DNA from 2 places in the Paraliobacillus sp. JSM ZJ581 genome. Region 1 is predicted to be linked to the other one. Evidence: riboswitches for the same ligand, from Rfam matches in the RefSeq annotation. Region 1 holds a riboswitch; the other holds the start of a gene.

What was found. A riboswitch is a leader RNA that binds a small molecule or an ion and turns the genes downstream of it on or off. The one in region 1 is predicted to bind glycine.
Region 2: another riboswitch for glycine. It lies ahead of ACH6CY_RS08320 (ACT domain-containing protein); the one in region 1 lies ahead of gcvT (glycine cleavage system aminomethyltransferase GcvT).

What each region holds. Positions count from the first base shown of each region.
Region 1 is NZ_JBISEP010000006.1:15,200-32,081, reverse strand. It holds gene gcvPB (aminomethyl-transferring glycine dehydrogenase subunit GcvPB) at 36-1,499, opposite strand; gene gcvPA (aminomethyl-transferring glycine dehydrogenase subunit GcvPA) at 1,486-2,838, opposite strand; gene gcvT (glycine cleavage system aminomethyltransferase GcvT) at 2,856-3,959, opposite strand; glycine riboswitch at 4,180-4,271, opposite strand; gene ACH6CY_RS05360 (DEAD/DEAH box helicase) at 4,429-6,093, shown strand; gene ACH6CY_RS05355 (YqhG family protein) at 6,071-6,886, shown strand; gene ACH6CY_RS05350 (YqzE family protein) at 6,903-7,103, opposite strand; gene ACH6CY_RS05345 (shikimate kinase) at 7,134-7,634, opposite strand; gene comGA (competence type IV pilus ATPase ComGA) at 7,951-8,940, shown strand; gene comGB (competence type IV pilus assembly protein ComGB) at 8,918-9,958, shown strand; gene comGC (competence type IV pilus major pilin ComGC) at 9,970-10,287, shown strand; gene comGD (competence type IV pilus minor pilin ComGD) at 10,284-10,721, shown strand; gene ACH6CY_RS05320 (competence type IV pilus minor pilin ComGF) at 11,003-11,449, shown strand; gene ACH6CY_RS05315 (hypothetical protein) at 11,424-11,825, shown strand; tRNA gene ACH6CY_RS05310 (tRNA-Gln) at 11,910-11,981, shown strand; gene ACH6CY_RS05305 (MBL fold metallo-hydrolase) at 12,022-12,639, opposite strand; gene ACH6CY_RS05300 (DUF2759 family protein) at 12,780-12,941, shown strand; gene ACH6CY_RS05295 (LTA synthase family protein) at 13,025-14,959, opposite strand; gene ACH6CY_RS05290 (ROK family glucokinase) at 15,199-16,161, opposite strand; gene ACH6CY_RS05285 (YqgQ family protein) at 16,163-16,369, opposite strand; gene ACH6CY_RS05280 (spore germination protein) at 16,511-16,882, opposite strand, start outside.
Region 2 is NZ_JBISEP010000011.1:41,749-58,630, reverse strand. It holds gene ACH6CY_RS08380 (L-lactate MFS transporter) at 1-121, opposite strand, end outside; gene ACH6CY_RS08375 (CPBP family intramembrane glutamic endopeptidase) at 254-931, opposite strand; gene ACH6CY_RS08370 (hypothetical protein) at 1,073-1,981, shown strand; gene ACH6CY_RS08365 (DUF4129 domain-containing protein) at 2,009-2,686, shown strand; gene ACH6CY_RS08360 (DUF4350 domain-containing protein) at 2,664-3,788, shown strand; gene ACH6CY_RS08355 (AAA family ATPase) at 3,785-4,717, shown strand; gene ACH6CY_RS08350 (DUF58 domain-containing protein) at 4,671-5,924, shown strand; gene ACH6CY_RS08345 (stage II sporulation protein M) at 5,984-6,982, opposite strand; gene ACH6CY_RS08340 (RDD family protein) at 7,086-7,904, shown strand; gene ACH6CY_RS08335 (BglG family transcription antiterminator) at 8,073-10,004, shown strand; gene ACH6CY_RS08330 (fructose-specific PTS transporter subunit EIIC) at 10,132-12,111, shown strand; gene ACH6CY_RS08325 (PFL family protein) at 12,198-13,559, opposite strand; gene ACH6CY_RS08320 (ACT domain-containing protein) at 13,575-13,847, opposite strand; glycine riboswitch at 13,935-14,010, opposite strand; gene ACH6CY_RS08315 (Cof-type HAD-IIB family hydrolase) at 14,516-15,253, shown strand; gene gndA (NADP-dependent phosphogluconate dehydrogenase) at 15,387-16,805, shown strand.

The sequences.
Region 1 (16,882 bases):
GTTTCTTCACTAGAAACACCTGTTTCATTTATTATTTAATTATCGAATGCATATTTTACAATTGGTTTTCTCGCTGCTAATGTCTCATCCATTCGTTTTACCACTGTCGTATGTGGCGCTTCTTGCACTAACTCTGGCTGGGTACTCGCTTCTTGATTAATAGCTAATAACGCCTCAACAAAAGCATCTAGCGTTTCTTTAGTTTCTGTTTCTGTGGGCTCAATCATCATTGCTTCAGCTACATTTAACGGGAAATAGATGGTTGGTGGATGATAACCATAATCTAATAAGCGCTTAGCAATATCTAACGTACGAACCCCTAATTTCTTTTGTTTTTTGCCTGATAAAACAAATTCATGCTTACAATGTTGTGTAAATGGTAGATCAAAAGTAGATTCTAATCTCCTCATAAGGTAATTCGCATTTAACACTGCATACGTGCTTGCTTTTTTCAATCCTTCGGCTCCCATAGAACGAATATACGTATAAGCACGAACATTTATACCGAAGTTCCCAAAATAAGATTTAACTCTTCCGATTGAATCTGGGCGCTCATGCTCAAAAACATACAAATCTTCTCGCTTCATAATGATCGGCTTAGGTAAGAACTTTTCCATTTCTTCTGATACCCCAACCGGTCCGGAGCCTGGTCCACCTCCACCATGCGGTCCAGTAAATGTTTTATGCAAGTTCAAATGCACAACATCAAACCCCATATCACCAGGTCTTGTGTAGCCCATGATCGCATTTAGATTGGCACCATCATAATAAAGTTTACCGCCTGACTCATGTACAACCTTTGCAATCTCAGTAATTTCTTTTTCAAACAAGCCTAGCGTATTTGGATTAGTAAGCATTAGTGCTGCTGTATCATTACCTACAACCCGTCGTAAGTCATCTAAATCTACTAACCCTTGCTCATTTGTTTGTACTGTGACTGGATCGAATCCTGCAACTGCTGCTGAAGCTGGGTTTGTGCCATGCGCTGAATCAGGAATAATAACTTTCGTTCGTTGATAGTCACCATTTTCCTCATGAAAAGCTCGAATCATCATTAAACCAGCCCATTCCCCATGGGCACCAGCTGCCGTTTGAAGTGTGAATCGATGCATTCCAGTAATTTCTTCTAACGCAGTCTGTAAGTCATACATAATTGCTAGTGCTCCTTGAACGGTTTCAGATGGTTGATAAGGATGAATATAGCTTAATCCTTCTAACCTCGCTACATCCTCGTTTAACTTAGGATTGTATTTCATTGTACAAGAGCCTAATGGATAAAAACCAGAATCAACACCATAATTTTGTTTAGAAAGATTCGTATAATGTCGAATCAACTGCAATTCACTGATTTCTGGTAGCCTAGGTGGTTCTTTTCTTAAGTAAGATGAATCTACAATTGATTCTAAATCTGTCTCTTCCACATCTAATTCAGGCAAAGAATAGCTAACTCGACCTTGTTTGCTTAATTCGAATAGTAAAGGATGATTATTGATTGTCATTTGCTTCACCTACTTCCTTGACAAAGCTATCGATTTCTTCTTTTGTTCTCATTTCGGTAACTGCAACTAACATACATTTTTCATATTTTGCATCTATTTTCCCTAAGTCAAATCCACCTAACATGCCTTTTTCAAGTAGTCGTTTGTTTATGTTAGAAACTGAATCATTTAACTGAATAACAAATTCGTTAAATATTGGTCCTTCAAAAAGAATAGGGATGTGTCTTTTTTGAAAAGCACGTTTTGCAAATTGAGCTTTTTGCATATTTTGATAGGCCATTTCTTTTAATCCCTTTTTCCCTAATGCACTCATAGCTACGGAAGACGCTAATGCATTCAATGCCTGATTGGAACAAATATTTGATGTTGCTTTCTCTCGTCTAATGTGTTGTTCTCTTGCTTGAAGCGTTAGAACAAAGCCACGTTTTCCCTCTTCATCAACTGTCTCACCAACTAGTCTACCTGGCACTTTTCGCATCCATTTTTTCTTCGTTGCAAAGTAACCACAATGTGGTCCACCATATTGAGCTGGGATACCAAATACTTGGGTATCGCCTACCACAAAATCCGCACCTAAATCACCAGGAGGTGTAAGCATACCTAATGACAATGGATTACTTGACACAACGAACATTGTTTTTGTATCTTTTATCATTCCATTAACTTCAGCCAATGGTTCGATTTGTCCGTAAAAATTAGGATATTGTACGATAACACTTGATACTGTTTCATCTAGTAAGCTAGTCATTTGATCAAGATCAGTCATTCCGTTTTTTTCTGGAATCTCAATGACCTCTAAATCATGACCTTTTGCATACGTATACATTACTTCCAATGATTCAGGATGAATGGCTTTTGACACGAGTACTTTCTTTCTTTTTGTTTGCGCTGCACTGATTGTCATTGCTTCAGCCAATGCCGTCGCTCCATCATACATCGATGAATTTGCTATATCCATTGCTGTTAATTCACAAATCATTGTCTGAAATTCAAAAATCGCTTGTAATTCCCCTTGAGATATTTCTGGTTGATATGGGGTGTAGGCTGTGAAAAATTCTGACCTTGAAATAATATGATCTACAACAGATGGAATGTAGTGATCATATACACCTGCACCTAAAAAAGAGGTATGTGATTTGCTTGTTACATTTTTGTTTGCTAATTGTGTTATTTCTTTCAATAATTTCGTCTCACTATAAGGTGGAGTAAGATTTAATTCTCTTGTTAATCTAATTTCTTTTGGAATGTCAGAGAATAAATCCTCTATGCCCGTTACTCCTATAGTTTGTAACATGTCGTCCTCATCTTGTTTTGTCATTGGTAAATAACGAAAGTTCATCCCCATCTCCCCTTCTCCTAACCTCTTTTATAAAAAGGTTTTTTTATTACTTGCGCTCGCAAATATTTATTTCTTATTTTTACAGTTACTACAGTTCCCTCTTCTGAAAAGTCTTTATCAATCAATGCCAATCCGAGATTTTTACCAAGTGTCGGTGCATTCGTTCCACTTGTAACAAAACCAATACATGTATCATTATCATAAACGGGATACTCATGGCGTGGAATTCCTTTATCAATCATTTCAATACCAACTAAGGTACGGCCTACACCTTGTTCTTTTTGCTTGTGTAATACTTCCTTCCCAATAAAGTCACTTGATTTATTTGTTTTTACAGCAAAGCCTAACCCCGCTTCAATCGGAGTAATTGCTTCAGATAATTCATTCCCATATAACGGAAAACAGGCTTCAAAGCGTAATGTATCTCTTGCGCCTAAACCGATTGGAAAAATGCCATCTTCTTCCCCTATAGCTAATAGCCTTTCCCATAAAGATGTTCCACTCGTTGTCGGAATATAAATTTCAAACCCATCTTCACCGGTATAACCAGTTCTAGCGACTAACGCTTGATCTTCAATACCTTCAAAAGCAACATCTTGCTTAAATGAAAAGAAACGAATAGTAGACAAATCTTCTTCCGTTATTTTCTGCAGTACTTTCTCTGCTCTAGGTCCTTGAATAGCCAGTTGGACATAATCCTGAGACTTATCAATGATTTCTAAATCATCAGACTTGTGCTCTAATAACCAATTTAGATCTTTTTCATGATTGGCAGCATTTACGACTAATAAATATTTCTGTTCTTCTAATTGGTAAACAATTAAGTCATCTACCGTGCCCCCGTTTGGGTAACACATAAACGTATACTGCGCTTTGTTTGGCTTAATCAGAGATAAATCATTGGTACACATTTGTTGCAAAAACGCAAGGCTTCCCTCACCTGAGACAATAATTTCTCCCATGTGAGATACATCGAACAATCCAACAGCATTTCGAGTCACATCATGTTCCTTTTTAATACCGTCAAATTGAACTGGCAATGCCCAACCACCAAAATCAATGACTTTTGCTTGATATTTTTGATACAACGGATATAACGGTGTTTGTTTTAATTCTTTCATACTATCACGCCCCTCCCAAATTATTTTTTTGTAGTTTCCCTTTATATTAGAATCTATCCCCTTTCTGTTCATAACCATACATAGCTATTTACTAAAAAGGACAGAGAAATCATCTGATCCAAATGATTTCTCTGTCCTTTTACCAGAAAGTTTCGCCCCTGTATCTAGCAGGCATGCTTCTTGGGTAGTTTATAGTTGCTATAAACATTCTCCAGAGTTGCGTCAAATAAAAGTCTGTTTGCCTGAGAGATTCGCAATATATTGCTTGCTCCTTCGGCGGCACACTAATGTGCTCTCTCCTTTTATCATCATCCGCTTGTAAATTTTGTTGAATTGGGAACACTATCTAATAACGACTAATCTATACAGTGTAAAATTATCTATATTATACAGAATATTATAACATATATATCGAAAAATACAGATGAACTTTTTTAAAATCAGAACATAAAGTTCGGGAGTTGACTGAATGAATATCCAATTACAGCAGGATCAAATGTTTTTAAAAACATTTGAAAATAATTTAGCAAAAGAACAATCTCTTTCAAGTTGGGAGCTTTTTTTATTATCTTATCAAGCGGCAGAAACAAATCAAATTAAGCATACTAATAAACTAATAACACCTGATTTATTACCTCACATGACATTTTTAACGCATCAATTAGATTGTGTGAAACAGGTTATTGAACAAATGAATGGGCGTGCAATTTTAGCAGATGAGGTTGGCTTAGGAAAAACAATTGAAGCTGGCTTATTATTAAAGGAATACATGATACGTGGATTAGTTAAGAAAGCGTTAATTTTAGTTCCTGCTTCCTTAGTCAATCAATGGGCAACAGAATTAACACAAAAGTTTTATATTCCGGTCGTGACATCAAGGAAACGCCCCGTGTGGGATCAAAACAATATTATGATTACTTCCATTGATTTAGCGAAACGTGAACCACATAATAGCACGATTCTAGAACAACAGTATGATTTTGTTTTAGTCGATGAAGCACATAAATTGAAAAATCATCAAACTAAGAGTCATCAATTTATTCGAGCAATAAAGAAAAAATACTGTTTGTTGTTGACAGCTACACCTATTCAAAATAAATTAAGTGATATTTTTAATTTAGTTTCTATATTAAAGCCAGGTTATTTAGGAGATTTCAAAACCTTCTCAGAGAAATTTGGGAAGAACAACAAAGCACTTGAAAGCGATATTCATTTAAAGCAGCTTATCAAGCAGGTAATGGTACGTAATCGCAGAACAGATACTGGATTAGAATGGACAAAGCGTCATGTTGAAACAATTTGGATTGATTTCACAAAGGAAGAAATGGAAACCTATGAAACATTAAAAGAACTTACTTCTGAAAAAGCTTCTTTTGCCAAGATTACCTATTTACGTGAGTTATGCTCATCTCGTGAAGCTTGCTATTTATCCATTAAAAAGAATACAAGTCAAGACAGCAAAGGTTATCAAGAATATACTGCATTATTGGAAAAGATTGAAATGCTTCCTCAACACGCAAAAGCGAATAAAGTGGTTGAATTAGTGCAATCCATTAATGATAAATGTATTATATTCACAGAATATCGCGCAACTCAAGTATATTTACAATGGGTTCTTCAACAGCATGGCATTACATCTGTTCCTTTTCGAGGAGGATTTAAACGCGGAAAAAAAGATTGGATGAAACAACTCTTTGAGCATAAAGCACAAGTTTTAATAGCAACAGAAGCTGGTGGGGAAGGAATAAACCTTCAGTTTTGTAATTATATGATTAATTATGATCTACCTTGGAACCCGATGCGTTTAGAGCAACGAATCGGTCGAATTCATCGCTATGGACAAAAGAAAGATGTCCATATATATAATTTTGCTTTAAGAAATACCATTGAATCTCACGTTTTACAGTTACTATACGATAAAATCGGTCTATTTGAACGGATAATAGGGAACTTAGATGCAATTTTAGCAGATCTTGAACTAACCAATATAGATAAAGAACTAGAACAAATATTTCTTCAATCACAATCTGAAGGTGAAGCAAAAATTAAACTAGATAATTTATCTGCGATTATAACAAATCATTTACCGCAAATAGAACAGGAGAATCAATATGGGAATCAAGAATCTTCATAATTTTTTATACACTTTCTTCACGGAAAATGAATGTGAGATTGTGCACCAAAACGATCAAGATTTGATTATTCAACTTTCAAATGAGCTAGATGAACAGTTAATGAATCGACCATTCTACTGGCAATATGTTAAAAAGATGGGCCTAAAGGGAGAGCCTTCTAGTCTTTATCTTACGGTTGATCCTAACAATAAGGAGGAAGAGGATAAAAACAACTATGAATTCGTTCATTTCGGTAGTCCTCGTTTGCAGCAAATATTTCAAATACTCTCATCAAAGGGGAAATACGTTAAATTATATCAATCAATTGCGACAACGGAACACACACCACTCATTCCATGGCTTGTGTTAAATCTGAAAATTAGTTATATAGGGAAGGATAAGAAAGAAGTATTAAAATCAATTGGTATTAATATGGTTAACGGAGCAATAATAAATCAATTTATTCACGCTATAAAACATATAGAGTGGGATGTGAAAAGTGCTGATTTTTGCTATACAGTAACTCCACTAATTCAAGTAAAACATAGTTACCAAAGGATTATGCAATTAGTGGAACAAATGTTGCAGCAAGAAGAGCATGAATGGGCAACTATCTCATGGAATCAAATGGAGAAAGAAAAAAACTTATTAAAGCAATTTTACCAATCTGAAGACGATAGTTACCAAAATCATTATCAAGAGGAATTAGCGGCCATTGAAGCGATGTATCAACCTAAGATTGATGTTTCTGCTGTAAATGGTGGTTTATTTTTCATCACGCAACAAACTAGTTTCAAATTACTGCATAGTTAAAATCATGATTCGGCTGTTATCGACGATTTTTGTTTCTTTTTAACCAAACATGTAAAGAAAAAGGGACCAAACCAAACCAATTACTTGATAGAAAAAATTGTGATTCTTTCTTTTTATCTTTCTTTTCTTGCTTGTATTGTTCCCTTTTTTCTTTTGACATTCCAGCATATTTTACAATTTCTGTTGTAACATATTTTACTATATCATTCCCAGACATAAAGACCATCTCCTTTATGTCTAGGATGCCCTAACCTACCTCTTTTATAAGTGTGATAATTTCTTCCGCGATTTCATTCGTGTCCTTATCATCTGTATATACGACATGTTTACTTGCCTGTTTGTATTTGCTATCTCTACGAGTTAATAAGTTTTCTTTATCCCTAGATTGATCATTCCAAATCGGTCGATTTCGATCAAATTTTAATCGATTAACAATTTCAGCCCAGCTAGTCTTCAAATAAATTACTTCTTTATTTGATAACCACTCGATATTAGCAGATAATTCTATTATGCCACCACCAGTAGCTATTATAGTATTATTTTGATTGGTCTTTGTTAACATGTGATGTTCATACTTTCGAAATACTTCTTCACCATAATTAGCAAACACCTTCTTGATCGGCAATTGATAATAATTTTCTACCATTTGATCTGTATCTTGAACAGCTAACTCAAGTTTTTGGGCGAGCAGTTTAGCAACAGTTGTTTTTCCACTACCCATAAATCCTATTAAATAAATACTTTTCAATGTCTTTCACCCCAATATCATTCTACATAATTGATTATTATACTTGATGTATCTAAGCAACGCATTATCTCACGATTGTTAAATAATGATTGATAATTTTATTTATTATAGCATGAATCTTTTATTCCTTCGAAAGTTTAAAATATTTTTACTACACTGTTTTTTTCTGCGAAATCAAGTATTAATCTAGTGAAACTTCATAACTGGTTATGAAGTTCACCTATAAAAACAGATTAGCTCCAATTAGATAATGATATTGTAAGTTGCTTTTTAAAATTCCTGTTTGTATAGTATAGTTTACAAGGGAGGAAAAGCTATGAGTACGACTTCTGTTTTTTCAAAAAAAATTTTGTATGATGCACTAGACAACGACGCATCCGACATACATTTTTGTCCATTCTCATCGATGGTCAAAATCTATCTTAGAATTCATGGTGAAAGAGTGCTCCATAATGAAATAAGTTTAAACCAGTATAATAGATTGATAAGTTATTTTAAATTCACAGCCGGTATGGATATTGGTGAAAAAAGAAAACCTCAAAACGGGGCAATCATTATAAACTACCAAAAAAGATCAATAGCATTACGCATTTCTTCATTACCAGTCCATCAATCTGAAAGTCTTGCCATTCGTTTATTGCCACAAAATGAAGCTACCTCACTAAATCAACTGTTTCTATTCCCGTATCAATTAAAACAAATCAAAAAATGGGTCAGCCACCGTTCAGGAGTTATTTTATTTACTGGACCAACAGGAAGCGGAAAAACAACAACGTTATATGCCCTACTTCAAACACTGTTAAAAGAACATTCCTACCAAACGATTACATTAGAAGATCCAATCGAAAAAGAAATAGAAAATTTATTACAAGTTCAAGTTAACGAAAAAAGTGGTGTGAGTTACCACGTTGGTCTTAAAGCAGCACTTAGACATGACCCTGATATTATTATGGTAGGTGAAATAAGGGATGAAAAAACAGCACAATTTGTTTTTCACGCTGCATATACTGGCCATTTAGTTTTATCAACTTTACATGCTAAAGATGCTTTTGGCACAATCTACCGATTAAAAGAAATGGGCATTAGTCAAACAGACCTTAGACAAAGTTTAATTGCTGTAGCATCCTTAGAGTTACTACCTATTTTAATCAACAACACACCTTCACGCGCAGCTATATCGGAGTTACTGGAAGGGAACTTACTTCATGAAGCGATTGGTAGTCAAAAAACAGCCGATCACACGTTTCATACTTTTAAGCAATTAAGGAGGAAAGCTTACGCGTATGGATTTACTAATAAAACATAAACAAAAGAGATTAACATCGTCTGAACAGAACCATTTTTTGATTCGACTTACAAGGCTATTAGAACAAGATTATCCTCTCATAGACGCATTGTATGCAATGCAATGGAACCATAAATGGAAGCAACCGATTACCCAGATGATTCATACTTTGAAAGATGGAAAAACATTAGATACAGCCTTAGAAGAGGCAAATTTTGATACGAAAATCATTTCATTTCTTTATTTTGCAAGTGCACATGGAGATATGACAAAGGCTTTAAAACAAAGTGTATTGTTATTAGAAAAAAACAGCTTGTTATTTTTAAAATTCAAACAAGCTATACGTTATCCCATCGCACTATTCTTAATGTTTATTTGTTTATTATATTTTATTAAGACATCGGTATATCCTGCTTTTATCCAATTGTTTCAATCTACCACGTATGTCTCAACTTTCACAATGAGCTCTTTAAAATCTATTCATTTCTTTTTCAACACGCTTATTTTTGTGATATTACTATGTATCATTGCTTCTATCTGCTGGTTCATAATTCAAACAAAGTGTACCATAAAAACAAAGATAACGATTTACCAACATGTTCCTTTCATTAAAACAATGATTCAACTGTACAACACATTTCTATTTTCCCTTCATTTAAGTTCATTGCTACACGCTGGATTATCGCTTAAAGACAGCTTCCACATACTAGCAAAACAAATGCATCATCAAATAGTAAGCTATTATTGCCAACAAATTCTTAATCATTATGCCACAGGTCAACAAATGGCAACTATTTTACCTACGCTCCATTTACTTCATAAAGATATCGATATAGTTTTTCAAAAAAATAGTAATACAGAAGATGTTGCTGTAGATTTGCATGGTTATGCTGATTTTCTATTAGAGCGTCTAGAAAATAAGGTTAAAAAAACGATTGCATGGATTCAACCAGTCTTTTTTATTATTATCGGTGTCAGCATCATTTTTATATACATTTCGCTTTTGTATCCAATGTTCCAACTTATACAAACTATTTAGGAGATGATAAGATGAAAAATCAAAAAGGATTTACTTTAATTGAAATGCTAATCGTATTAGCAATCATAACAACATTATTAATTTTGTTAATCCCAAACTTAGCTAGCAAAAATCAGGAAGTTCAATCAAAAGGTTGTAATGCATTAAAGAAATTAACGGAAAATCAATTACAAGCTTATGTTATGGATTATGGAACGTATCCTAACAAAGTGAGCACTTTAGTAGAAAAGCAGTATATTCAATCAGATACTTGTTCTAACGGTAAAAAAAGACTTGCTTTTGATCAAGCCGGAAATAACGAAATTATTATTGTAGATAATGACGGATGATAAAAAAGAATGGCTATTCATTAGTGGAATTGTTAATCGTGCTAAGTCTATTATCAACACTTTTAGTTATAGGAGGATCAATCCAACTTCGGACGTATGATACGTATCAATTTAAGCAATGGTACGCTTTATTTGAAAATGACTTACTGCGAATGCAACAAGATACGATGACTACAAAAAATAGTTTATATTTATTAATTAAACCTAACAGTAACAGCTACGAAATTCGTAAAGGTACATTTGAAAAACCTATTATTAAACGTTCGATCCCGAAGAAGTGGCAGGTTAAACTCTATTCTCTCGATAATCCATTATCTTTTTCCAAACACGGCACAATTAAAAGACCTGGCAGATTTAAAATTATTTCTAAATACACCAAGTGGGAAATTGTTTTTCCGCTTGGAAAAGGAAGAAGTTATGTAAATGAACGATAACAACACTCATAATGGATTTGTTCTTACAGAAGTAATCGTGTCATTCAGTTTAATTATTATAATATCCTTTACAGTTATACCTATATTTTACCAATTAACAACTGAACAAATAAATTTATATTACAAAAGAGAAATCCACTCTTATCTCCACGATCAATTAATAACCCGCTCGAGTAATAATATAATTCCAAACAACGAGACCATAACCGTCAAGCAAACAAAAGTGAACATTCAGTATTCGTTAGATACACCTTATTGGAAAGGATGTGCAGATTGGATCAATGCGAAGAACAAAAGTGAAAAAATCTGTTTGTTTTATTATCCACCAGACTAAGAATGGCTTTTCTCTAGTAAATACTTTGTTTTCGTTATTAATCATTAGTTCAATTTTATTGTTTATTCCTTCTATCTATCAACTATTTCATACAAGCAGTTATACAAGTGAATTTTCAATTAGGCAATTTTTTCATATATTAAATAACGAAATACAAACACAAACTTTTGACTATCATACAGAACATACAGTTCATCTAATAAATAATAAAGAGGAGAATGTGACTATATCTTTGTATGGAAGTGTTGTACGAAGACAAGTTAATCGAAAAGGGCATGAAATACTTGTAAGAGATATTAAGAAATTTTCAATAAAGACAGTAAAAAACGGCATTCATGTAACAATCACTTCACTATCTGGAGATCACTATGCAAAAACAATATTATTTCAGTAAAAAAAATTTTAATGAGAAAGGTTTTTTATTCCCTTACATTGCTTTTATCGCAACCCTTTTGTTATTAGCAACTGTCACATCGATTACGCTATTAGAAAATAATCGAAAAATGACTGATTACCAAATAGAGCAGATTGAGATGGAAACTTTGCGACAAATGGCTAGCTCCTCGCTTCAAAAAGATTTAAAAAATCAAGCAATGACTTTACCGTTCTTATCACAAAGCTATCTACTTCCAAATGGAGAAGCGATCATTTATTATAAATCACATACTGAGGAGATGTTGTACATTACAATTAAAACGATTACTACAAATGATTCAGAGCAATTATGGTCAATTAGTATTCCACTAATCCCTAATACAACTCCAAACTAAAGCGTGACCATGTTGAGTCAACATGAGGCGTGATTAGTGACGTGTATATAATCTAACAGTTTGCATAAACTACAATTATCATAATGGGCTATAGCCAAGTGGTAAGGCAGCGGATTTTGATTCCGTTATTCGTTGGTTCGAATCCAGCTAGCCCAGTAAAAAAGGAGCTGCAACACAAGTCTGCGGCTCCTTATCATTATAGAAATGGGTTTGATTTCTTCTCCTGCTCAATGGTAGTTGTTGGCCCATGCCCAGGAAAAATAGTAAAGTCACCTGCTAATGTGAACAGTTTTTCTCTAATACTATCGATCAAAGTAGCATGGTCTCCACCAGGTAAATCTGTTCTACCTATTCCATTTTGAAACAAACAATCACCTGAAATCACATATTTCTCATTATTGAATATAAAACTAACTCCACCTGGAGAATGTCCTGGAGTATGTAACACATCAAAACTGAATTCACCTATTTCCATCGTTCCTTCACTAATAAAATGATCTGCTGGTCGACAGCTTATATTATCCACAGGAAACAGTCCTGATCCATTCCATTCTGGTGAACCTAACCAGTTTTTTTCCTGTTCATGAACATAAACTGGTATGTTGTATTTATCTCTAAGCACATCCACAGCACCAATATGATCAAAGTGAGCGTGTGTTAATAAAATAGCTAACAGTGCCACTTGATTTTTTTCTAACCAGTGAACGATAATTTCTACATCGCCACCAGGATCAATCATCAAACCTTTACCGTTTTTATAAACGACATATCCATTTGTTCCCATCCGACCTAAAGTCAATCCTTTAATGTTCAAAATTTGCTCATCCTTTTTTATTTTTTAAAAATAGCTCGACAATGACTAACTTTTATTTTAAAATGTGATGTGATATTTCGCAATTATATCATATTATTTTTTATATTATACTTATTATTAATGAGAATTGAGGTTTTCACATGCCATTAGCACTTACATTAATGATGATTACTTGTCTATCTAGTGCAGCGTTCTGTAAAGAAATGAAATCTAAAAATTTAACTGCACTGTTAGTTACTGGCTCTTCCGTATTGATATTTGGTTTCTTCTCTATTTCAACAATTATGACTTCTTTTTTCTAAACACATCACTACTATAGAAATCATTTGTATTGGTTCAATATATTAAAAAGAAAATGAGGACCCCCTAAATGGTCCTCATTTTGTTATTGTTGTTCTTTCTCATTTTCTTCACTTTCAAGATTTTTATTTTGAAAATCATGGAATCTAAATAAATCGCCATAAATAATTTGGTCAGAATAGGTAAGCTCTTGTTGTACTTTTTCTTTTATTGGTTCACAATGACTGTCTATTGTTTTCTCACCATTATCTTCAGAGTCTTCTTGATCTGAAACAATCAATTCTCCTGTTTCTCGATTAAAGCACTGATCTTTTGTATAAATATAGTCATTACTTATAAAGCTTCCATCTCTTAATGCTACAAACTCTTTACGCTTTTCACTGAATAGATTGGTACCAAAACTTAAATCATTGCTGTCGTCTATTCCTAGTATGTGCATTAATGTTGGCTTCACATCAATTTGTCCACCAATTTCAGAAATTGTTTTTCCTTTTTCCCCAGGTATGTGGACGATAAACGGTACGCGTTGAAGTTGAATATGATCATAAGGTGTAATTTTTTCTTTATCTAAATATTGTGCCATCGCTTTGTCATGAAAATCACTAATACCATAGTGGTCACCCATCATCACAATAATTGAATTTTCATATTCACCTGATTCTTTTAATTGATCAAAAAAGTCTTTAATCGATTCATCCATGTATCTTACTGTTTGGAAATATTGATTTAATGTTTTTGAATTTGAATCAAATTTATCAATCGTTGCATCTTCTTCCGCTAGGTCAAATGGATAATGATTCGTCAACGTAATGAAACGACTATAATAAGGTTCAGGTAGTGACTGTAAATATTTTATCGACTGCTCAAAGAATGGTTTGTCTTTTAAGCCCCAGCCAATTGAGTTTTCATCTGTTACTTCATAAGCATCAATATCATAAAATTGATCGATACCTAAATTATCGTACATAACGTCTCTATTCCAAAAACTTTTGTTATTCGCATGTAAGACAGACGAGGTATATCCGTTATCTTTTAACAGCTCAGAAGTCGAATTGTACTCGTTTTGTCCATGAGTAAAGAACACTGCACCACTAGGTAAAGGATATAATCCTGTTTCTACTAAGAATTCAGAATCAGAAGTTTTTCCTTGCTCTGTTTGATGATAAAAGTTTTCAAAATAATAACTTTCATCAATTAAGTCATTCAAAAATGGTGTAACTTCCTCGTCATGCAATGTATTATTAATTACAAAACTTTGCAACGATTCCAATGAAATAAATATTAAATTTTTATCCTTAGCCACTCCAGCCAAATCTGTTTCCGATTGATCGGTTGTATTATCCTTCATATACGCTTTAATTTCTGTTAACTCATTTCCATCTGCAAATACACGTTGTGCTTTTGATTTTGATTGTTGCACAACATCATAAACATGGTAATTAAAGATACCTATATTCTTCACCAAATATTCACGGTCAAATGTACGCTGTAATAATTGTGGACGTTCAATTTCAGCTAAGATATAGTTCCCTAATAAAAACGCAATAGATAAGCTAAAAGCCAAGGCTTTTTTTCGTTTTTGATAAGAAACAATAAATGTATTTTTATATTTTTTACTTAGATACCAAATAATAACTACGTCTAAGAACAATAGAATATCACCAGGGTAAATCAGTGCTAGTATACTAGAACCTAAGTCAGCAGCATTACTACCTTGAAACAGTACTGGTATTGTAAGAAAATCAGTGAAGTTACGATAGAATATTAGATTAAAATATATAATGAAAGAACCCAATAAAGTTGCATATCGGATAAATTTCATTTGTCTTTCTTCTTTTAACCACACACTAATTGCAAATACTAAAAAAGCAGAAACGAATGGATTAATAAACAAAATTATTTCTTGCATCATATTATCTAATTCAATATTAAACAAAAATCGATAAACAATATATGTTTTGATCCCAAATAATAAGCTAGCTACCACATATAAGGGAACTTTATTTACTCTCTGAAACATAAAAGCTATTTCCTCCTAGTTTTAAATGTTAACTTTTTTTACATTTATGTTGATTTTGGTGTAATCTATCGATCTATTCTATTAGACGGATTGAATTGTAAAAAAGTTTCACCTTTTTTTACTTTATTTTAATAATACTCTATTTTATTCAAAGTTTCCAAAAAAATAAACCCTTTTTATAAAAAAGGGTCATTTTAAATTATGGATATACCATTCTACGCAACTAAAAGATAGTTATTTTATCCTATATTTTGTTTTACCAAATAAGCTCCTCCGTATATTCCTGCATCGTTACCTAATGTAGCCACTTCAAACTCACTACCTTCTATTATTCTAGGTAAAGCATATTGTTCAAATGCACGACGTAAAGGGCGTAATAAATTTTCTCCTGCTTTTGAAACACCCCCGCCTATAATGATTTTAGATGGGTTAATTACTGTCGCTACGCTTGCAATACTATATCCCAATACATCGGTTACATGGTTAACAATTTCTTGAGAAACTAGATCTCCTTCATTAGCTAAATCAAATACATCCTTTGCTGTTAACTTGTTCTTCATTTTATAGCGTTCTGCTAATTTCGTATCTTTCCCTTCATTAACAGCTTCCAATGCTTGACGCGCTATACCTGTAGCGGATGTAACAGTTTCTAAACATCCAGAACGACCGCAATTACATGGTGCTCCTCCTTCTTTTTCTACTGTAATATGACCGATCTCGCCAGCTGTTCCATTTGATCCACTGACTATCTTTCCATTAGCGATAATTCCACCACCAACACCAGTACCTAAAGTAACTACTATTAAATTATCTACTAAATCGCCAGAACCTCTCCAGTTTTCTCCTATCGCCGCTACATTAGCATCATTGTCCATATATACTGGCAAACTAGATAAGTCAGATAACTTTTTACCTAATTCAAAATCATTCCAACCAATATTAACCCCGATTAATATAACTCCTTTTTTAGCATCTATAAAGCCAGGTGCACCAACACCAATACCAGCTATAGTTGAAATATCCAAGTCATAATCAATCATTTTTTGTTCTATTGATTTCCATATGTCAATTGGGATTTGATCTCCCTTACTTGTTTTATCTGTTGGTATTTCCCACTTATCAATAACTTCACCTTCATTTTTAAACAATCCTATTTTAATTGTGGTGCCACCAATGTCTACTCCAACTAGATTTTTGTTCATTTTATTCCCCTTCCTTATTTTCAACTTGAGACATTTCTTGCCTTAATAATAAGATAGCCATTTGGTACTCTTCTACTGACAAACATTGTGATTGATATAACTCTTTTATTTCTGCTTCCATCAGTTGAAGGTCAGCTAAACGTTCTCCTATGTAAATAATAGTCCCAAACTTTTTCAATAACTGTTGTACATCATAAATTGTTTTCATCATATCACCTACTCCATTATATCAAATTTATATGGGAATAATAACATTTTTTATACAATAGCATTTTTTGATTGTTTTTCATTTTTATTCATGCACTTTCGAGTAATCATTAAAAGTGTCAAAAAAAAATCCTATATCGAGTTAACGATCAGGATCTTTAGGATCTAAAAACGCGGGGCGCTTGCTTTTCAAAGGAATAGGCGTTCGAATCATCACATCAAACAAAGCCTTTCCTGAAAAAGGAATGAATGGCCAGAAATAGCCTGTTTTAAATGTATTCATTTGTATGAGGTATATTAACCAGCCAGTTATCCCAATAACGTAACCTTTTACACCAAAAATTGCTGTCGAACACAATAATATGATTCGAACAATCCGATTAGCTAAACTTAATTCATAACTCGGAGTTGCAAATGTGCCCATGGCTGCAACAGATAAATAAAGCACTACTTCATTTGAGAATAACCCTACTTCTACCGCAACTTGACCTATCATTATAGCAGCAACTAGACC
Region 2 (16,882 bases), on a different contig from region 1:
TACTGTTCCACCCTAATGCATCCGACATAGGGTTTTTAAATACACTATATGCGTATACCGAACCAATTGATAAGTGGATTGCAATAGCTGATAGTGCAATAAGCCAACGATTTTTTTTCATAGTAACCTCCGTTAGTAATATTAAGTAAGTTTATCATGTAATACTATAACAAAAAAGAAAGAAAGATAGAATGACTTTTATGTGAACATTATCACGAAAAATAATGTTTTTATAGAAAGCGATCGCAAATGGTTAAATGATACCAAACAAGATAAAACCAATTGTATTGATAGCGAAATTAGCTGCCATATGTACAAACCATGAAGTATAAATGCTTTCATTTTTCTCATTTAACCAATTGAATAACATTCCTGCAAAGACTAAGCTCACAACTAAAACAATGAATAAGCCAATACTAAACCAATCTAACATGATCGCTACATGGTAAATAGCAAAAATACTAGCACTAAAAAAATATGCTGCCTTACGATTCGTATGTTTCTTCAATTGTAAAAAAGCAAATCCACGAAAAAAAAATTCCTCTAATAAAGAGTTAATAAATGAAATATATAAAGCAACAAAAATAAAGTTATTTTTTGAAACTCCTATAGTTGATTGAAGTGATGCTGTAATGTTTGTTAAATCAAAGAAAGAGCCAAATGAAAAATAAGCGCCTATAATCAATAGATATACCGTCACCCCTAAAAGAAAGGGGTGTAGTATTTTTTGCTTTTTAAATGAAAATAGCTGTGAAAAAGAAGTGTTGTGATTGATCATTGCGTAACTAATCGGTATAACTAAAAATAATAGTAATTTTATTCCTGATTTCAAAGCATAATTTGGTGTCCATATTGCGTCTACCCAAGCCATAACGATACAGCTAACTGTAACCAATATTATTATTGAATTGGCACTCCTGTTCTTAGTCATGTTTACATCCCTCATTATTTTATATAAGTATTAGTAATTATAACATTAAAGGAAAATTAAAATAATTTTTTCCAATCATATGTTAATAATTAAGAAACAATGGTAGAATAATTCTCAGATGTTTCTTGAGGAGGAGATATAATGAAAAATAAATTTGAAAGACCAATGCGTTTTGGTGAGATTTTAGATGTAACTTTTCAGATTTCAAAAGGGCACTTTTCTAAATTATTTTTATTGTTACTTATTTTCATGGGTCCAATTATACTTTTGCAAGCATTAAGTGAAATCATAGCTGGATATGACCTCATTCGTGATGTTGACAATAGTCAATGGTTTGAGCAATCGCTCAACACTTATGAAGACGCTAGTTTATTAATGGCAGTTGCAGAAAGTATTGGTATAATACTCACAACTCTATTAATGACACTATTTTATCCGGTATTATTTGCTGCAATTATTTTATTAGTAAAGCGTGTGAAAGATGGAGAGGCATATACCGTTAGTGAATTAATTAAGAAAGCATTCACCCGGTTTTGGCCACTTCTATGGAGCACATTATTAATAAGTGTTATTGTATCTGCGATTTTGATTATACCAACTATAATAATACTTACTATTCTGTTCTCTAGTATAGCTACTAATGCTTTAGCAGGTATTATAACCGCTTTTCTATTATTTCTTGGTGGATTTATCGGATTTGGATTACTGTTTACCCGTTGGAGTTTCTATTTACCGGCTGTGTTATTTGATCGCGTAGCACCAGGATTAACTGCTAGTTGGAAGTTATCTAAAGGTAGAGTATGGAAGTTATTTTGGTTATATGTTGTATTTATACTAATTACATTTGCATTTATTACTGTTGTTGAGTTATTTAGCTTCTTTTTAGGAATGAGTGTACTATATGGGGTTATTCTGAACATAGTGATTTTATTTACTACTTTATTTACAGTGGTAGGATATGGTGTAATGTATTTTGATTCCGTTACACGAAATACTGCAGATGACTTAAAAGGGATGATTCATACCTATCATGAAGAAAAGCTACAATAATTAAATGTTGATCAGGGTGAGAAAATGATGGAGAGGCATGAAGCTGAAGATAAATTAAAAGCAATCTTAAATCAGCAAGAATATCAAATTTATTATCAAGATAACCGTAGTTTGATAGAAAAAATATTCGACCAAGTCGCTTCTTGGTTTGAAGATTTAGTGGATAAGTTGTTTTTTTCTGCTAACCCGTCAAATAGTATAGGTAGCTTAATTATTATTATATCTATTTTGGCTATTGTTGTAGTTGGTTTTACTATTGTTTACAAGATAAGTAGAAACGTTTTTCGTCGTAAAAAGTTCTCTAATATTCAGCCACTTCACAAGGATCAAAAACATTGGACGAGTGAGGATCATTTACAAAAAGCAAATCAATTTGAAGAGCAACAACGATATGCGAATGCAACCCGTCACTTATTTCTTTCATTCTTATTATTGTTAAATGAAAAAGGTCTAGTTAAAACACAAGCATGGAAAACAAACTGGGAATATTATGACGAATTAGTAGAAATTGATTCAAGATTAGCAAAACATTTTTATTCGTGCGCTATATTTTTCGAACAAAGTACTTATGGAAATCGTTCAATAACAAAGGAGTCCTATGCTGCATTTCGAGACGAATGGGAGAATTGGATGAGTCTCCTTAAGCAGACGAGCGATGAATGGAAGGTAGGGGAGAATGGGCATGTCGCAACAGACAACAGATAAAAAAATGTGGCTTTGGCTACTTATTCTCCTCTCTGTATTTGTATTAGTTAGTTATTTTCTCGTGCGTGATCAACCAAAGGATTACCCTGCTTATTTGTCTAAGTCACCTGCGCCAAATGGCACAAAAGCACTCTATACTTTTCTGGAGCAGGAACAGGTTGCTACAGAACGCTTGGAACATAATCCAACTCGTTTAGAAAACCTAGAAGACACATTATTAGTTATGGTTGAACCGCCACTTTTGTCAGATGAAGAAGCACTTCAACTATATGAATCCTATATGGAAAATGGCAATACGATTGTTTTATTTAAACAAAATCCAAAAGGGATGTTTGATATTGATACGAGTAATTCATTTCAAAATGTCGGTGAATCTACAGAGTTATTGGACAAGTCCTTGCATGTAAGTGTATCTTCAACGATTCGACTTGAGCACAATCCGTCAGACGTTGTGCTATTAGAGGATAAAGCTGGTGCTATTGCTATTGAACGATCATATGGAGATGGTCATTTACTTGTTGTAACCGAGCCAGAATGGTTAACAAACGAGAATATCCTAGAACAAGACCACCTTGATGCATTGTTTTCTATCATTGATTTTCGTTCTTATCAATCGATAATATTTAATGAATATATACATAACCCACCTACTGCATTTTCGAAATTGTTAGTTTATCCAAATTGGATTCTAGTAGTTTGGTTTGAAATATTTCTTTTATTAATAGGTGTTTTATGGTTAAAAGGAAAACGATTTGGTTCTATTGTTACACCTAGGGAAGCAACGGTAAGGTTCAGTAATGAAAGGATAAAAGCAATTGCTAATTGGTATTTAAAAGGAAAGAATTATCGTGATGCAGTAATGATTCAATCCGATTTTTTGAAACGTCGTTTACTAGAACGTTACGGTATTCCTTATAAAAAATCATGGGTTGAAAATATAGAGCTAATTGATCGAATCACGCCCTCACTGTCAAAAGAAGCAATACGCATCTTTGCTAAAGGCTTAGAGGAGATAGTAACGCACGAAAAGATATCTAAACAAGCATTTATATATTGGTCACAAAAAATAGATCACATACGAAAAGAGGTAGAATCAGAATGAGAGAGCAGATAGCAACATTATTAGAAACCTATGAATCTAAAGTGCTCGGACAAAATAAAAATCTCCGTTTGCTATTAACTGCATTTCTAGCAGATGGTCATGTATTAATTGAAGGCGTTCCAGGGACAGGGAAAACACAAATGGTAAAAACGTTAGCCTCTTTAGTAGGTGGTGATTTTAGTCGTATTCAATTCACCCCTGATTTATTACCAAGTGATATAACTGGAAGCACGATATATAATATGAAGGAGGGGGCCTTTCAAACGTTGCAAGGCCCGATCTTCACGAATGTTCTATTAGCGGATGAAATCAATCGAACACCTGCAAAAACCCAAGCAGCTTTATTAGAAGCAATGGAAGAAAAGCAAGTTACGATACAAGGAAAGACTTATGCATTGCCAGATGTTTTCTTTGTGGCTGCAACACAAAACCCCATTGAATTTGAAGGGACTTATCCATTGCCAGAAGCACAGCAAGATCGTTTTCTATTTAAGCTAGATGTAGATTTCCCTAGCTTAGAAGCAGAAATCAGTGTGTTACAGCAAGTAACGGGTGAAAAGCAAGATACGAAACAAGAAGCGAATGCCATATTTTCATCTGACATGTTAGATGAAGTAAGAAAAGAAGTGGCGAGTATTACATTACATGATTCAATCGCTGATTACATAACTAAAATTGTCCGCAAAACAAGAGAAATTGAAAGCTTTCAATATGGGGCTAGTACAAGAGGTGCAATTGCAATAGCAAAAACAGCAAAAGCTTGGGCATTTTTATTAGGAAGGGATTATGTAACTCCAGACGATGTAAAAGTTGTAGCGGTTCCTAGCCTGCGTCACCGTGTACAGTTATCTCCATATGCAGAAATGGAGGGAACAAACCTTGATGACATTATTCAAGAATTGGTGGGGGCGATTGCTGTTCCAAGATAGAGGAGTTTTACCAACTGCAAAGCTATTAGTGATTCTAGCTATAATCGGTTTTATTTTAACTGTGTTAGCTATTAATCACTTTTTAATACACCATGTACTTATCATGACTGCAATTTTAATAAGTATCTCATTGATTGATTTGTTATTGTCACCAAAAAGAAGTCTGTTAGAAGCTCATCGTTCTATTCCAGAAGAATTCGAGCGCCAAAAGAATCATACGATTACCGTTACCATTCAGAATAACAGTAACCGACCTTGTATGCTGCGATTTGTAGATCAGATTCCAACGTCATTTCAGACAATTTTTCCATATAATCAAATGATTAAAGCGCAGCGTATGACAGAAATAAATTATCATGTATTTCCTTTAGAGCGAGGAGAATATATGATTAATAAGCTTTATATTCGTTATAAAAGCATGCTTGGTTTATGGGAAAAACAAAAAACAGTTACGATTAGACAGGTTGCTCATGTCATTCCTAATTTAGAGGAAACGAACCGTTACTTAGCAAGTGCACAAAGATACTTGTTGCATGAAGGAATAAAAATACGTAAGCAGAAAACAGGCATGGGGGAATTTTCTAAGGTTCGTTCGTATGTCGTTGGTGATGATCCAAGAAAAATAAATTGGCATCAATCTGCAAAGTTACAAGAAGTGATGACAAATGAATATGAGCCAGAGCACGGAAAGCACATTACACTGTTAATTGATTGTGGCAGAATGATGGGGGTGGAGCTAGATAAAGGAAATCGATTAGAGAAAGTATTGGAGGCAACGATAGCTACTGCTGCAGCGGCATTAAAAAATGGTGATTACGTATCTGTTGTTGCTTTTTCAAGTAAGATACATACGTATGTTGCTCCAGCGAAAGGATTAGAACATTTACAAGTTATCTTGCGTGCGGTGTATGCGTTACAAGTTGATGCTAGTGAATCAAATTATACAAATGTTTTGCACTATGTCCAATTAAAGCAAAAGAAACGTAGCTTACTATTGCTTTTTAGCGATGTTGATACGTTTGTTTATGAGGAAACGATCTTGCATTCATTACAACAAATTAGAAAAAAACATTTGTTTATAATCATTGGGATTGAGGACGAACAATTACAAGCTAAGCGTAACATTTATCCTTTAACTGTGCGAATAGCAATGGAAAAAACGATTGCACAAAAGCAATTACAATTTAAAGCAAAGCAAATAAAGTAAGTTTGGGAAACGAGGCTTCGTTGTGTTAGAAGCCCCTGAAGATCGGTTAGCTGTAACTGCTATTTCCTACTATATTGATCAGCTGAATAGAGGGGTGCTCTAGTCTTTTTTTGTAATAAATGATAACCGATTAACATGTAAGCAATCATTGCGACGACGCTTGTAATTGCAACAGTATATTTTATTTCTAAAGACAAATCGGCTGGTGTAATATACCCTTCTATGAGGCCAGCAACAATAAATAATGGAATGGTACCTAACAGTAATTGTACTGAGCGTACTGCTTGCACTTTAAGGTGATATACTCTAGAAAAGTTTTTCGGTACGAATAAACGATATCCCATGAGCAAACCTGCTCCTCCTACAATGAAAATAGCAGTAAGCTCAATCATTCCGTGAGGGACAATGTAAGCCCAAAAAATATAAGAACTATCTGCATTCCAAAAGTATCCTGCCAATGCGCCAATAAGTATGCCATTATAAATTAGCACATATAGTGTTAATATTCCAAAAGTGATGCCACCTACAAAAGCAAGGATAGCAACACGTATATTATTGGTCATGATTTGAGCAGACATTAGCGGGGCATTTCCTGCATTTTGATTTGCTTCTAGCTGACTAGGATCTGCAATGTTTTGTACCATGTCGCTAGGAAGAATTTTGTAAATATGTAATGGGTTTTCAATGACTGCTAAGAAGCTTGCTATTGCTCCTAGTGTAAATAAGAGCATTGCAATGACTATAGCTTGCCATTGATCTAATAATAAACCAATAAATTTTGTACTTAAAAAATGCTGCATTTGTTTCCAAGATGATCGTTCGGTTTGGTATAAAAGGTTATGTGCCTTTGCCACCAATTCATTTAGATAACGGGTCACTTCATCGTTGGGAAAGTAGGTTTGACTATAGGATAAATGCTGTGTTGTTTTTTGGTATAAGTATTCAAATTCATTAATGTTCGTTTGATTCATAGAATTTCTTTTTCGTAATGTGTAAATAGATGCTTCTAGCGCCATCCATTCACTCCGATGTTGCTGAATAAATGTTTTTAATTGCACAATAATCACCTTTACTTGAAATTTACTTTATTATTATTATAAATGCTACAGTTAAAAATTGATAGTATTATGGAACAAATTAACTATGAACGGAGGGGAAAATGTGACAGACTGGTATGGACAACAAACAGATATTAGAACACCGGAGTTTGTATCACTACAGTTTCAGGTGGCTGGTTTAGGAAGTAGAGCAGCTGCTTTTATAATCGATCAGTTTATTTTACTTATTGTAAATACTATATTATTTATCGGTTTACTACTCGTAATGGATACGGACTTTAATCTATTTTACTTATTTGATAATGGAGGATTGTTAATAGCAATCGTAATCATCTTGTTTTTTATTATTAATTTTGGATATTATATATTCTTTGAGTTTCTGTGGGGTGGTAAAACGATAGGAAAACGAGTGATTGGCCTTCGTGTTATTCAAGATAGTGGACATCCAATGACATTATTATCTTCTGTTATTAGGAATATGATGCGTTTAGTTGATGCATTACCTTCTTTATATTTCGTTGGAATGTTGCTTGTATTTCTACATCCAAAGCATAAGCGATTAGGGGATTTGACAGCAGGTACAATTGTTATCTATGATAATCAAATGAAAAAAAGAAATAAAAAGTCAGTAATTGATAAAATTATTGACATGCGTCGATTATCTAAAAATGATTTAATACTAAACGACATGGTTATTAATCAATTCACTCAAAAAGATTGGGAACTATTAAACACCTTTTGTCAGAGGTATGATACGCTCCCATTACATGAAAAAAGACAATTGACTTATGAAATTGCGGAAATACTGTTTCCTAAATTAGACCTCACCATTGATAACAAAAGTGTGGTAGACACGGAGAATACACTATTTATTTTGTATTTATATTTAAAAGATCAGTGGGCATATGATTGGCATGCATAAATATATTTAGACTGCTAAAAAGACTCTACATGGAGTCTTTTTCTTTTTAAAAAACAAAGATAGAATAAAAAATGCTTATAAAACGGAAACTTTTATTTAATAGAAAGCATTTAAGTTTCCAATCCAATTTAATTATGATACCGTATTTTGATGAAGGGGATGAATAATTTGCATGCGAGACAACTTGAAATTCTTCGTTTGCTCTTATTAAAAGAGAAAGAATATATTTTAATTGGTGATATTGCAGAGACGCTATCCTTTTCGGAAAAAACGATCCGGAATGACTGCGATACAATTGAAGTATTTTTAGAAAAGCATTACCAAGCTAAGTTAATTAGAAAGCCAGGAGCAGGCGTTTCTATCGAGATAGAAAAAGAAGAATTAACACAACTATATCATTTTTTGCATCAACAAAATAATAAGCAATCCGATCAAACAGATTTAGGTGATGATGACTTACAAGCATTAGCCTACCGATTATTAATAAATAAATCTGCTACATCGATTCAAGATTTTGCTGAAGACTTTTATGTTACAAAAACGGCGATAAAAAAAGCATTAGATATGCTCGAACCATGGTTCGCAAAAAAAGATCTTCGGTTAATAATAAGACAGCGCATAGGAGTATCACTTAAAGGTTCAGAGCAGAACAGAAGAGTAGCACTAGTTACGCTAGATCAATTAGGTTCAAAAAAATATCCTTCTTCACCTTTTGTATATCGTTATTTTCAAGCTTACGAGTTAGATATTTTGAGAAAAAAATTAACTCAATTTCAAGAAAAGTATTCTTTTTTCCTAACAGATGATAGCTTTGATACCATAACAACATATTTATTATTAATGATTAAACGGTCTAAAATGAGGGAATTCGTCACAATTACAGAAAAAGAAGCAATATATATAAAAGAAAAACCTGAATATCACTGGATTAGTAAATTCGTTTATGAAATTGGTGATACATTTAAAGTACCTATTCCTCATAGTGAAATAATCTATTTGTCCATGCAAATATTAGGGGCGAAAATACATTTCAATAAGGCTGAACCACGATTATTAGACGTAGAAATGGAGAAAAAAGCAATAGACATTTCTAATGAATTATCTAAACGGTTAACGATTATTACATTAAATCCTTTTGAACAGGATCGTCAATTATTAGAAGGATTGAAGCTACATCTATACACAATGTTTACTCGTTTAAGCTTTGATTTGCACTCAGACAATCCTTTAGTACATGATATAAAGAAAATGTATCCTTACATGTTTAATACACTTCTATTTGTTTTGCAAGATATGAAGAGTAGGCTACCTTATGAATTGCCAGAAGATGAAGTTGCTTACCTAACCTTGCATTATCAAGCAGCCAAAGAGAGAATTCACCACAGAAAGAAAAAAGGTCCAGAAATTGTCCTTGTCTGTCATATGGGAATGGGTGTATCTGAAATTCTTCGTTCTAAAATTAATGTTCGTTTTCCTGAAATTAAAATTATTGCTACAGTGTCAAAGCGAGAATTACCTGAATTTTTGTTAGATCACAATCCAGATTTAATTGTAACAACTACTCCAATTGGTTTAGAAAAACACCGCGAAGTGACTGTAACTCCCTTATTCACTAAGGCTGATGAGAAAAGACTAATGTATTTCTTTAAAGAACAATCAAGTAGACAAGTAAAAATGTTTGATTTAAGTCAGTTTATTAATGCTGACTTTGTTTTTTTACGGGTTAAAGTTAACGATCAGTTTGAGTTAATTGAAAAACTAGCTACCCGCTTATATGAACAAGGATACGTTGAACAGAATTATTCTTATCAAGCGTTGATTAGAGAAAAAACCTCAGCAACAACAATAGGTGGTGGGATTGCCATTCCACACGCTGATCCTAAGTTAGTTATCCATTCAACGATTGCCGTTGCTACATTAGAACAACCGATTGATTGGGACGGGGAGAAAGTATCTCTTGTATTTATGTTAGCACTTAAAAATGAAACAATTAATAATAAGCAGCTTTTCCGACGTTTGACAGCTTTGACAGAGCAACCAACTCATGTGGAAAGTTTGACGAAAGAAACAGATAAATGGAGATTCTTACAAAATATTTAAGTTATAACGAATAGACAATAAGGAATAAAACCACCTTTACCACAGAAACGGAAGAAATTAAAATTTTATTTTTTTTTATTTAGATTAAACTAACAGTATAACAATTTTATAAAAAGGAGAATGGGTTATGAAATTGGTAGCGATTACTTCGTGTCCAAATGGTATTGCACATACCTATATGGCTGCAGAGAACTTGCAAAAAGCTGCAGATGAATTAGGTATTAAAATGACAATAGAAACACAAGGTTCTATTGGTGTTGAAAATGAATTGTCGGCTAAAGACATTGAGGAAGCAGACGGTGTCATTATTGCAGCAGATAAAACAGTAAACAAGGATCGGTTTATAGGTAAGAAGCTTATTGCTGTTGGGGTACAAGAAGGGATTCGTAATCCTGAAAAATTAATTAAAAGAATAAAAGATAGCCAAGCTGACGTTTATCAGGGAAATTCAAATGCTGATGATAAGCAAGCAAAAATGCCGACACGTGCAGATAACGATAAGCAAAATCCGATTTATCGCCATTTAATGAATGGTGTGTCATTTATGGTTCCATTTATTGTGGTTGGTGGATTATTAATTGCAATTGCACTAACCATTGGTGGTCAAGCTGGTGCAGAGGGCATTAAAATACCAGAAGATTCCATTTGGAAGACCATTGAACAAATAGGTGCAGCTTCCTTTAGTTTTATGGTACCAATACTAGCGGGCTATATTGCTTATAGTATTGCTGATCGTCCTGGTCTAGCCCCAGGTATGATTGGAGGGTATATTGCTGCAAATGGAAGCTTTTATGGTAGTGAAGCAAGTGCTGGATTTTTAGGAGGAATTATAGCTGGTTTCTTAGCTGGTTATGTTGCGTTATGGATTAAGAAAATCAAAGTACCAAAAATGGTACAGCCTATTATGCCGATTATCATTATACCAGTGATAGCTTCACTTATTGTAGGCTTAGCATTTGTTCTTTTGATTGGAGCTCCAGTTGCACAAGTGTTTGAATCACTCACAAATTGGTTAGCTGGTATGCAAGGAACAAGCTCAATTTTGCTAGCGCTCATATTAGGTGCGATGATTTCTTTTGATATGGGTGGTCCAGTAAATAAAGTTGCTTTCTTATTTGGTTCTGCAATGATCGCCGAAGGAAACTATGAAATTATGGGGCCTATTGCTGTTGCTATTGCAGTACCACCAATTGGTTTAGGACTTGCTACGTTTATGTTCAAAAATAAATTTGAGTCTGCACAGCGTGAAACAGGAAAAGCATCATTTACAATGGGGTTATTTGGTATTACGGAAGGTGCAATACCTTTTGCGGCTCAGGATCCACTACGGGTCATTCCTAGTATTATGATTGGTTCAATGACTGGCTCTGTTATAGCTATGGTAAGTAACGTAGGTGATCGAGTGGCTCACGGAGGTCCGATTGTTGGATTTTTAGGAGCGGTGGACAATGTATTTATGTTCTTTGTAGCAATTATTATTGGTTCGTTTGTTACAGCGTTTATGATTAAATTACTTAAGAAAGATGTTTATTGTTCTGATAAAACTGTTGTAACGGAGGGGGATGTAGTAAATAAGGTAGAAGTAAGTGAAAACACCGAAGAAGTACTGCAGCCCAAGAATGAAGATAAAAAAAATCAATCGGTTGAAATAAATAAATTAACAGATATTTTAACTTTAGATTTAATTGATACGAAATTAAAAGCTGATACGAGAGATGACGTTATTGATAAGATGATCGAAAAACTTGATGAAAATGGTGCTCTAACTTCAAAAAATAAATTTAAGCAAGCTATCTTAGCTCGTGAAAAAGAAAATAGTACTGGAATTGGTATGAATGTTGCTATACCACATGGAAAATCTGATGCTGTTACAAAACCTCGTGTTGTTTTTGGGATAAAGTCAGAAGGTGTAGATTGGTATAGTTTGGATGGATCTATGGCTAAGCTGATCTTTATGATTGCTGTACCAAAGCATACAGAAGGGGATGCACATTTAAAAATACTTCAAATGTTATCACGTAAGTTAATGGATGATGCATTCCGTGACAAGTTATTAGAGGTACGCTCAAAAGAAGAAGCATATGAATTGTTAGATGAAATCAAATAGATGATAAACAAAAAACAGTTAGCACACGTGATTCGTGGGCTAACTGTTTCTTTTTAGAAAATATAAATAAAAATGTATTGTCTAAATTAGTTAATCAAAGCTTGTAATGGAGCGGGGATTCGTCCGCCTCTTTGGATCATTTTTGCTGAACTAAATGGATTAACACCCATGACTGGAGCGCGACCTAATAAGCCACCAAATTCAACCGTATCACCTTCTGTTTTCCCGATTACAGGGATCACACGTACGGCTGTTGTCTTCTTGTTGATCATCCCGATTGCAGCTTCATCTGCTATAATTGCTGATAATGTTTCTGGTGTTACATCACCTGTCAGTGCGATCATATCTAGCCCAACCGAACAGACACATGTCATTGCTTCTAATTTTGATAAAGTAAGGGCGCTATCTTCTATCCCTTTAATCATTCCATTATCCTCACTAACTGGAATGAAGGCACCACTTAATCCACCAACGTATGAACTAGCCATTGCGCCACCTTTTTTGACAGCGTCATTCATTAACGCTAAAGCGGCAATCGTACCGTGTGTTCCTACACGTTCTAGACCAATTTCCTCTAAAATCTCTGCCACACTATCATTCATTGCATTGGTTGGGGCTAAGGATAGATCCATGATACCAAACGGAACATCAAGACGTTTCGCCACTTCACGACCAAGTAATTCACCAGCGCGTGTAATTTTAAACGCTGTTTTCTTAATGATGTCTGATACTTCGCCTAAATCAACATCGGGATAACGTTTTAATGCATTAAGCACAACGCCAGGGCCACTTACGCCAACACTTAATACTGCTTCTCCTTCTCCAGCACCATGAAAAGCACCAGCCATAAATGGATTGTCTTCAACAGGATTACAGAAGGCAACAAATTTTGCACAACCGATACTACTATTTTCTTTCGTATTCTCAGCTGTTTGTTTAATAATCGTTCCCAACTGTTTTACTGCATCCATATTAATTCCTGTTCGAGTAGTACCAATAGAGACAGAAGCACAGACACGTTCTGTTACGCTCAACGCGTCAGGTAATGCATCAAGTAATGTTTGGTCTCCCTTAGTAATCCCTTTATGTACGAGAGCGGAGAATCCACCAATAAAATCTACGCCAACTTTTTTTGCGGCTTGATCTAATGTTTTTGCTAGATCAATCGCTTCCTCACGCGAATGATTACCTAGAATTTCAGCTATTGGTGTGATTGAAATCCGTTTATTAATAATTGGAATGCCATATTCTTTTTCTACTTGTTCCGCAACAGGTTTTAATTTCTCTGCATACGTTGTAATTTTATTATACACATTTTTTTGTACTGTTTTAAAATCAGAATCAGCACAATCTCTTAGGCTAATTCCCATCGTTACTGTACGAATATCTAAACTTTCCATTTGCACCATGCGAATGGTTTCTTGTATTTCTGTAAAAGCAACTGCCATCTTTATTCCACTCCTTTATACACGATGCATCGATTTAAATACATCTTCAAGTTGAATGCTAATTGTGAGATCAAGTTCTTTTTCGATTACTTCAAAATCTTTCATTAAACGATCTAAATCCTCTGTGTTTCTCATATCAACAAGCATAATCATCGTAAAGAAATCTTGTAATATGGTTTGACTAATATCAAGGATATTCATTTGATTATTAGCTAGGATGCTTGTTACTTTTGAAATAATGCCAACCTGATCCTTGCCGAGTACACTTACTACTGCGCGTTTTTGCATTTTTTTCACCTCATTAGTTAATTAAAATAAAAAAGATTGAAGAATGTTCTTCAATCTCAGGGACAATAACAGCATGGATACAATGGTGTTATGTCTTCTGTCCTGTTGCCTGAGATTGTGAATCCTTCGGCGTCGCTTGAACGAACTCTCCAGAAGTTGCTCCTATTATAGTGTAACCCATAATATTCATTGCAGTATATAATTTATTTCGATCAATAAAAAGATAGTAACAGTTTCCGATATGAACGTCAATAGATAATACATAGGATTGGAAAAGGGATACGCCATTGCGTATCCCTTATTAATAACTTACCAATCTTCACAAGTATAAAAATTTTATTTAATTGTTTTGTTTGATTAAATTGCCGCGGTATGTTCCACCTGGATGCTTTTAACCTAAACGATATAAGCCCTACCTCTCTTATATCCTTACGACTCCGAAGTCGATCCAGTGTGAATAAGTCTTGCTATTCGTATATAATGTTCCGTTTTATATACATTGAAAAACATGGGCAGATGCCATCATTCTAACTTGCTTCATGAATTATCTGGTAAAGCTTTATATATTATTATCTAATAACTATTCTTATTTGTCAAGTATATCTTTATATGTAAGCTTCCGATTCATGATATAGTTAGTGTAGTTGAATGAATGGAGGGGCTATATAATGAATAAAAAAGATATTCGCTTAATTGCGTTAGATTTGGATGGTACGGTTTTACATACAGATCTTACTGTTTCAATAGAAAATGAGCGTGCAATTAAACAGGCGATAAAAAATGGAGTGGAAGTTATTTTTGCAACGGGTAGGCATTACAGCACATGCGTTGACTATGCGAGAGCATTAGGTGTGAAGTATCTCATAACAGTTAATGGGGGAGAAATTTGGACAACAGATGGTGAACTTTTGGACAGAAATCCGTTACTTCCAGAAGCTTTAAATAAATTTAAACAGATACATCAAACTTACAATCCGTGGACGTGGCTAGTCTCGACTGAAAAAGTATGGAGAAATGAACACCCAAGTGATTATGATGCACATACGTGGCTTAAGTACGGTTTTGACATAACAGAAGATGAGGTTAGGAAGAAAATTATTGACGAGTTAGCTGGTGAAACAGACATTGAAGTAACTAATTCAAGCCCTACCAATTTAGAGGTTAACGCAGTAGGAATAAACAAAGCACGTGCAATTGAAAAGCTGTGCGAAAAGTTAGATATTAAAATGAATCAAGTAATGACAATGGGAGATAGTCTAAATGATATCAAAATGATTGAAGAATCCGGCTTCGGTGTTGCGATGGAGAACGCGCAAGATGAAGTGAAAAAAGTAGCTGATTGGGTGACGACACACCATACAAAAGATGGTGTTGCAGAAGCGATCAATAAATGGGTTGTTGAATAATTGGACTTTTCTAAAAATTATACATTGCATGATTGTGTTTTTTGGTATAAGTTAGTATGTGGAGTATGAGTTGCGTGAAGCTATATTTCAACGTATCATAGAAGAAGGAATACATAATAAAGGAGCGAACAAAATGGCAAAACAGCAATTTGGAGTTATCGGCCTAGCTGTCATGGGTAAAAACCTAGCGTTAAATGTTGAAAGTAGAGGCTACGGTGTTTCTGTATTTAACAGAACATATCAGAAAACAGCAGACTTTTTAAATAATGAAGCAAAAAATAAAAATTTTGTTGGTGCTGAGTCAATTGAAGAATTTGTTGATTCTTTAGAAAAACCTCGCAAAATCATGCTAATGGTAAAAGCAGGACCTGCAACGGATGCGACGATTGAATCGTTAAAGCCATTATTAGATGAAGGCGATATTATCATTGATGGTGGTAATACGTTCTATCAAGATACAATCCGAAGAAATAAAGAGCTAGATCAATCTGGTATTCATTTTATTGGAACAGGAGTCTCTGGTGGGGAAGAAGGGGCATTAAAAGGACCTTCAATTATGCCAGGAGGACAAAAGGAAGCTTACGATTTAGTAGCGCCAATCTTTGAATCTATTTCTGCTAAAGTAGAGGGCGATTCTTGTGTCACTTATATTGGTCCGAATGGAGCAGGCCATTATGTCAAAATGGTACACAACGGCATTGAATATGGTGATATGCAATTAATTGGTGAAGCATATTTCATCATGAAGCATGTTTTAGGTTATGATGCAGATAAATTACACCAAGTATTTGCAGATTGGAACAAAGGTGAATTAGATAGTTATCTGATTGAAATTACAGCGGATATCTTTACGAAAAAAGATGAAGAGACTGGAAAGCCAATGGTCGACGTAATCTTAGATACAGCTGGTCAAAAGGGAACAGGAAAATGGACAAGTCAAAGTTCATTAGATCTGGGAGTACCATTACCTGTCATTACAGAATCTGTGTTTGCTCGCTTTATTTCAGCAATGAAAGAAGAACGAGTAAAAGCAAGTAAAATTCTTCAAGGTCCATCTGCACAAGAAAAAGCATATGAAGGAAATGAAGATGAGTTAGTTGAAGCAATTCGCAAAGCGCTTTACATGAGTAAAATCGTTTCTTATGCACAAGGTTTTGCACAAATGCGTGCAGCTTCTGAGGAAAATGACTGGAACTTACGCTATGGCGATATTGCAATGATTTTCCGTGGTGGATGTATTATCCGTGCGCAATTCTTACAGAAAATTAAAGAAGCATACGATCGTGACCCAGCATTGGCAAACCTTTTACTTGATCCTTATTTTAAAGAGATTGTTGAAACATATCAGTCATCTCTTCGTAAAGTACTTACTATTGCGATGGAACGTGGTATTCCGGTTCCAGGATTTGCAAGTGCGCTAGCATACTTTGATAGCTATCGTACAGAAACGCTTCCGGCAAACTTATTACAAGCACAACGCGATTACTTCGGTGCTCATACGTATCAACGTATCGACAAAGAAGGCGTATTCCATACAGAATGGCTTGATTAAGCATAGTGGGTGTTTGAACTAAATATACAGCATTAAAAAGCGAACGATCATTTATATGATCGTTCGCTTTTATAGTT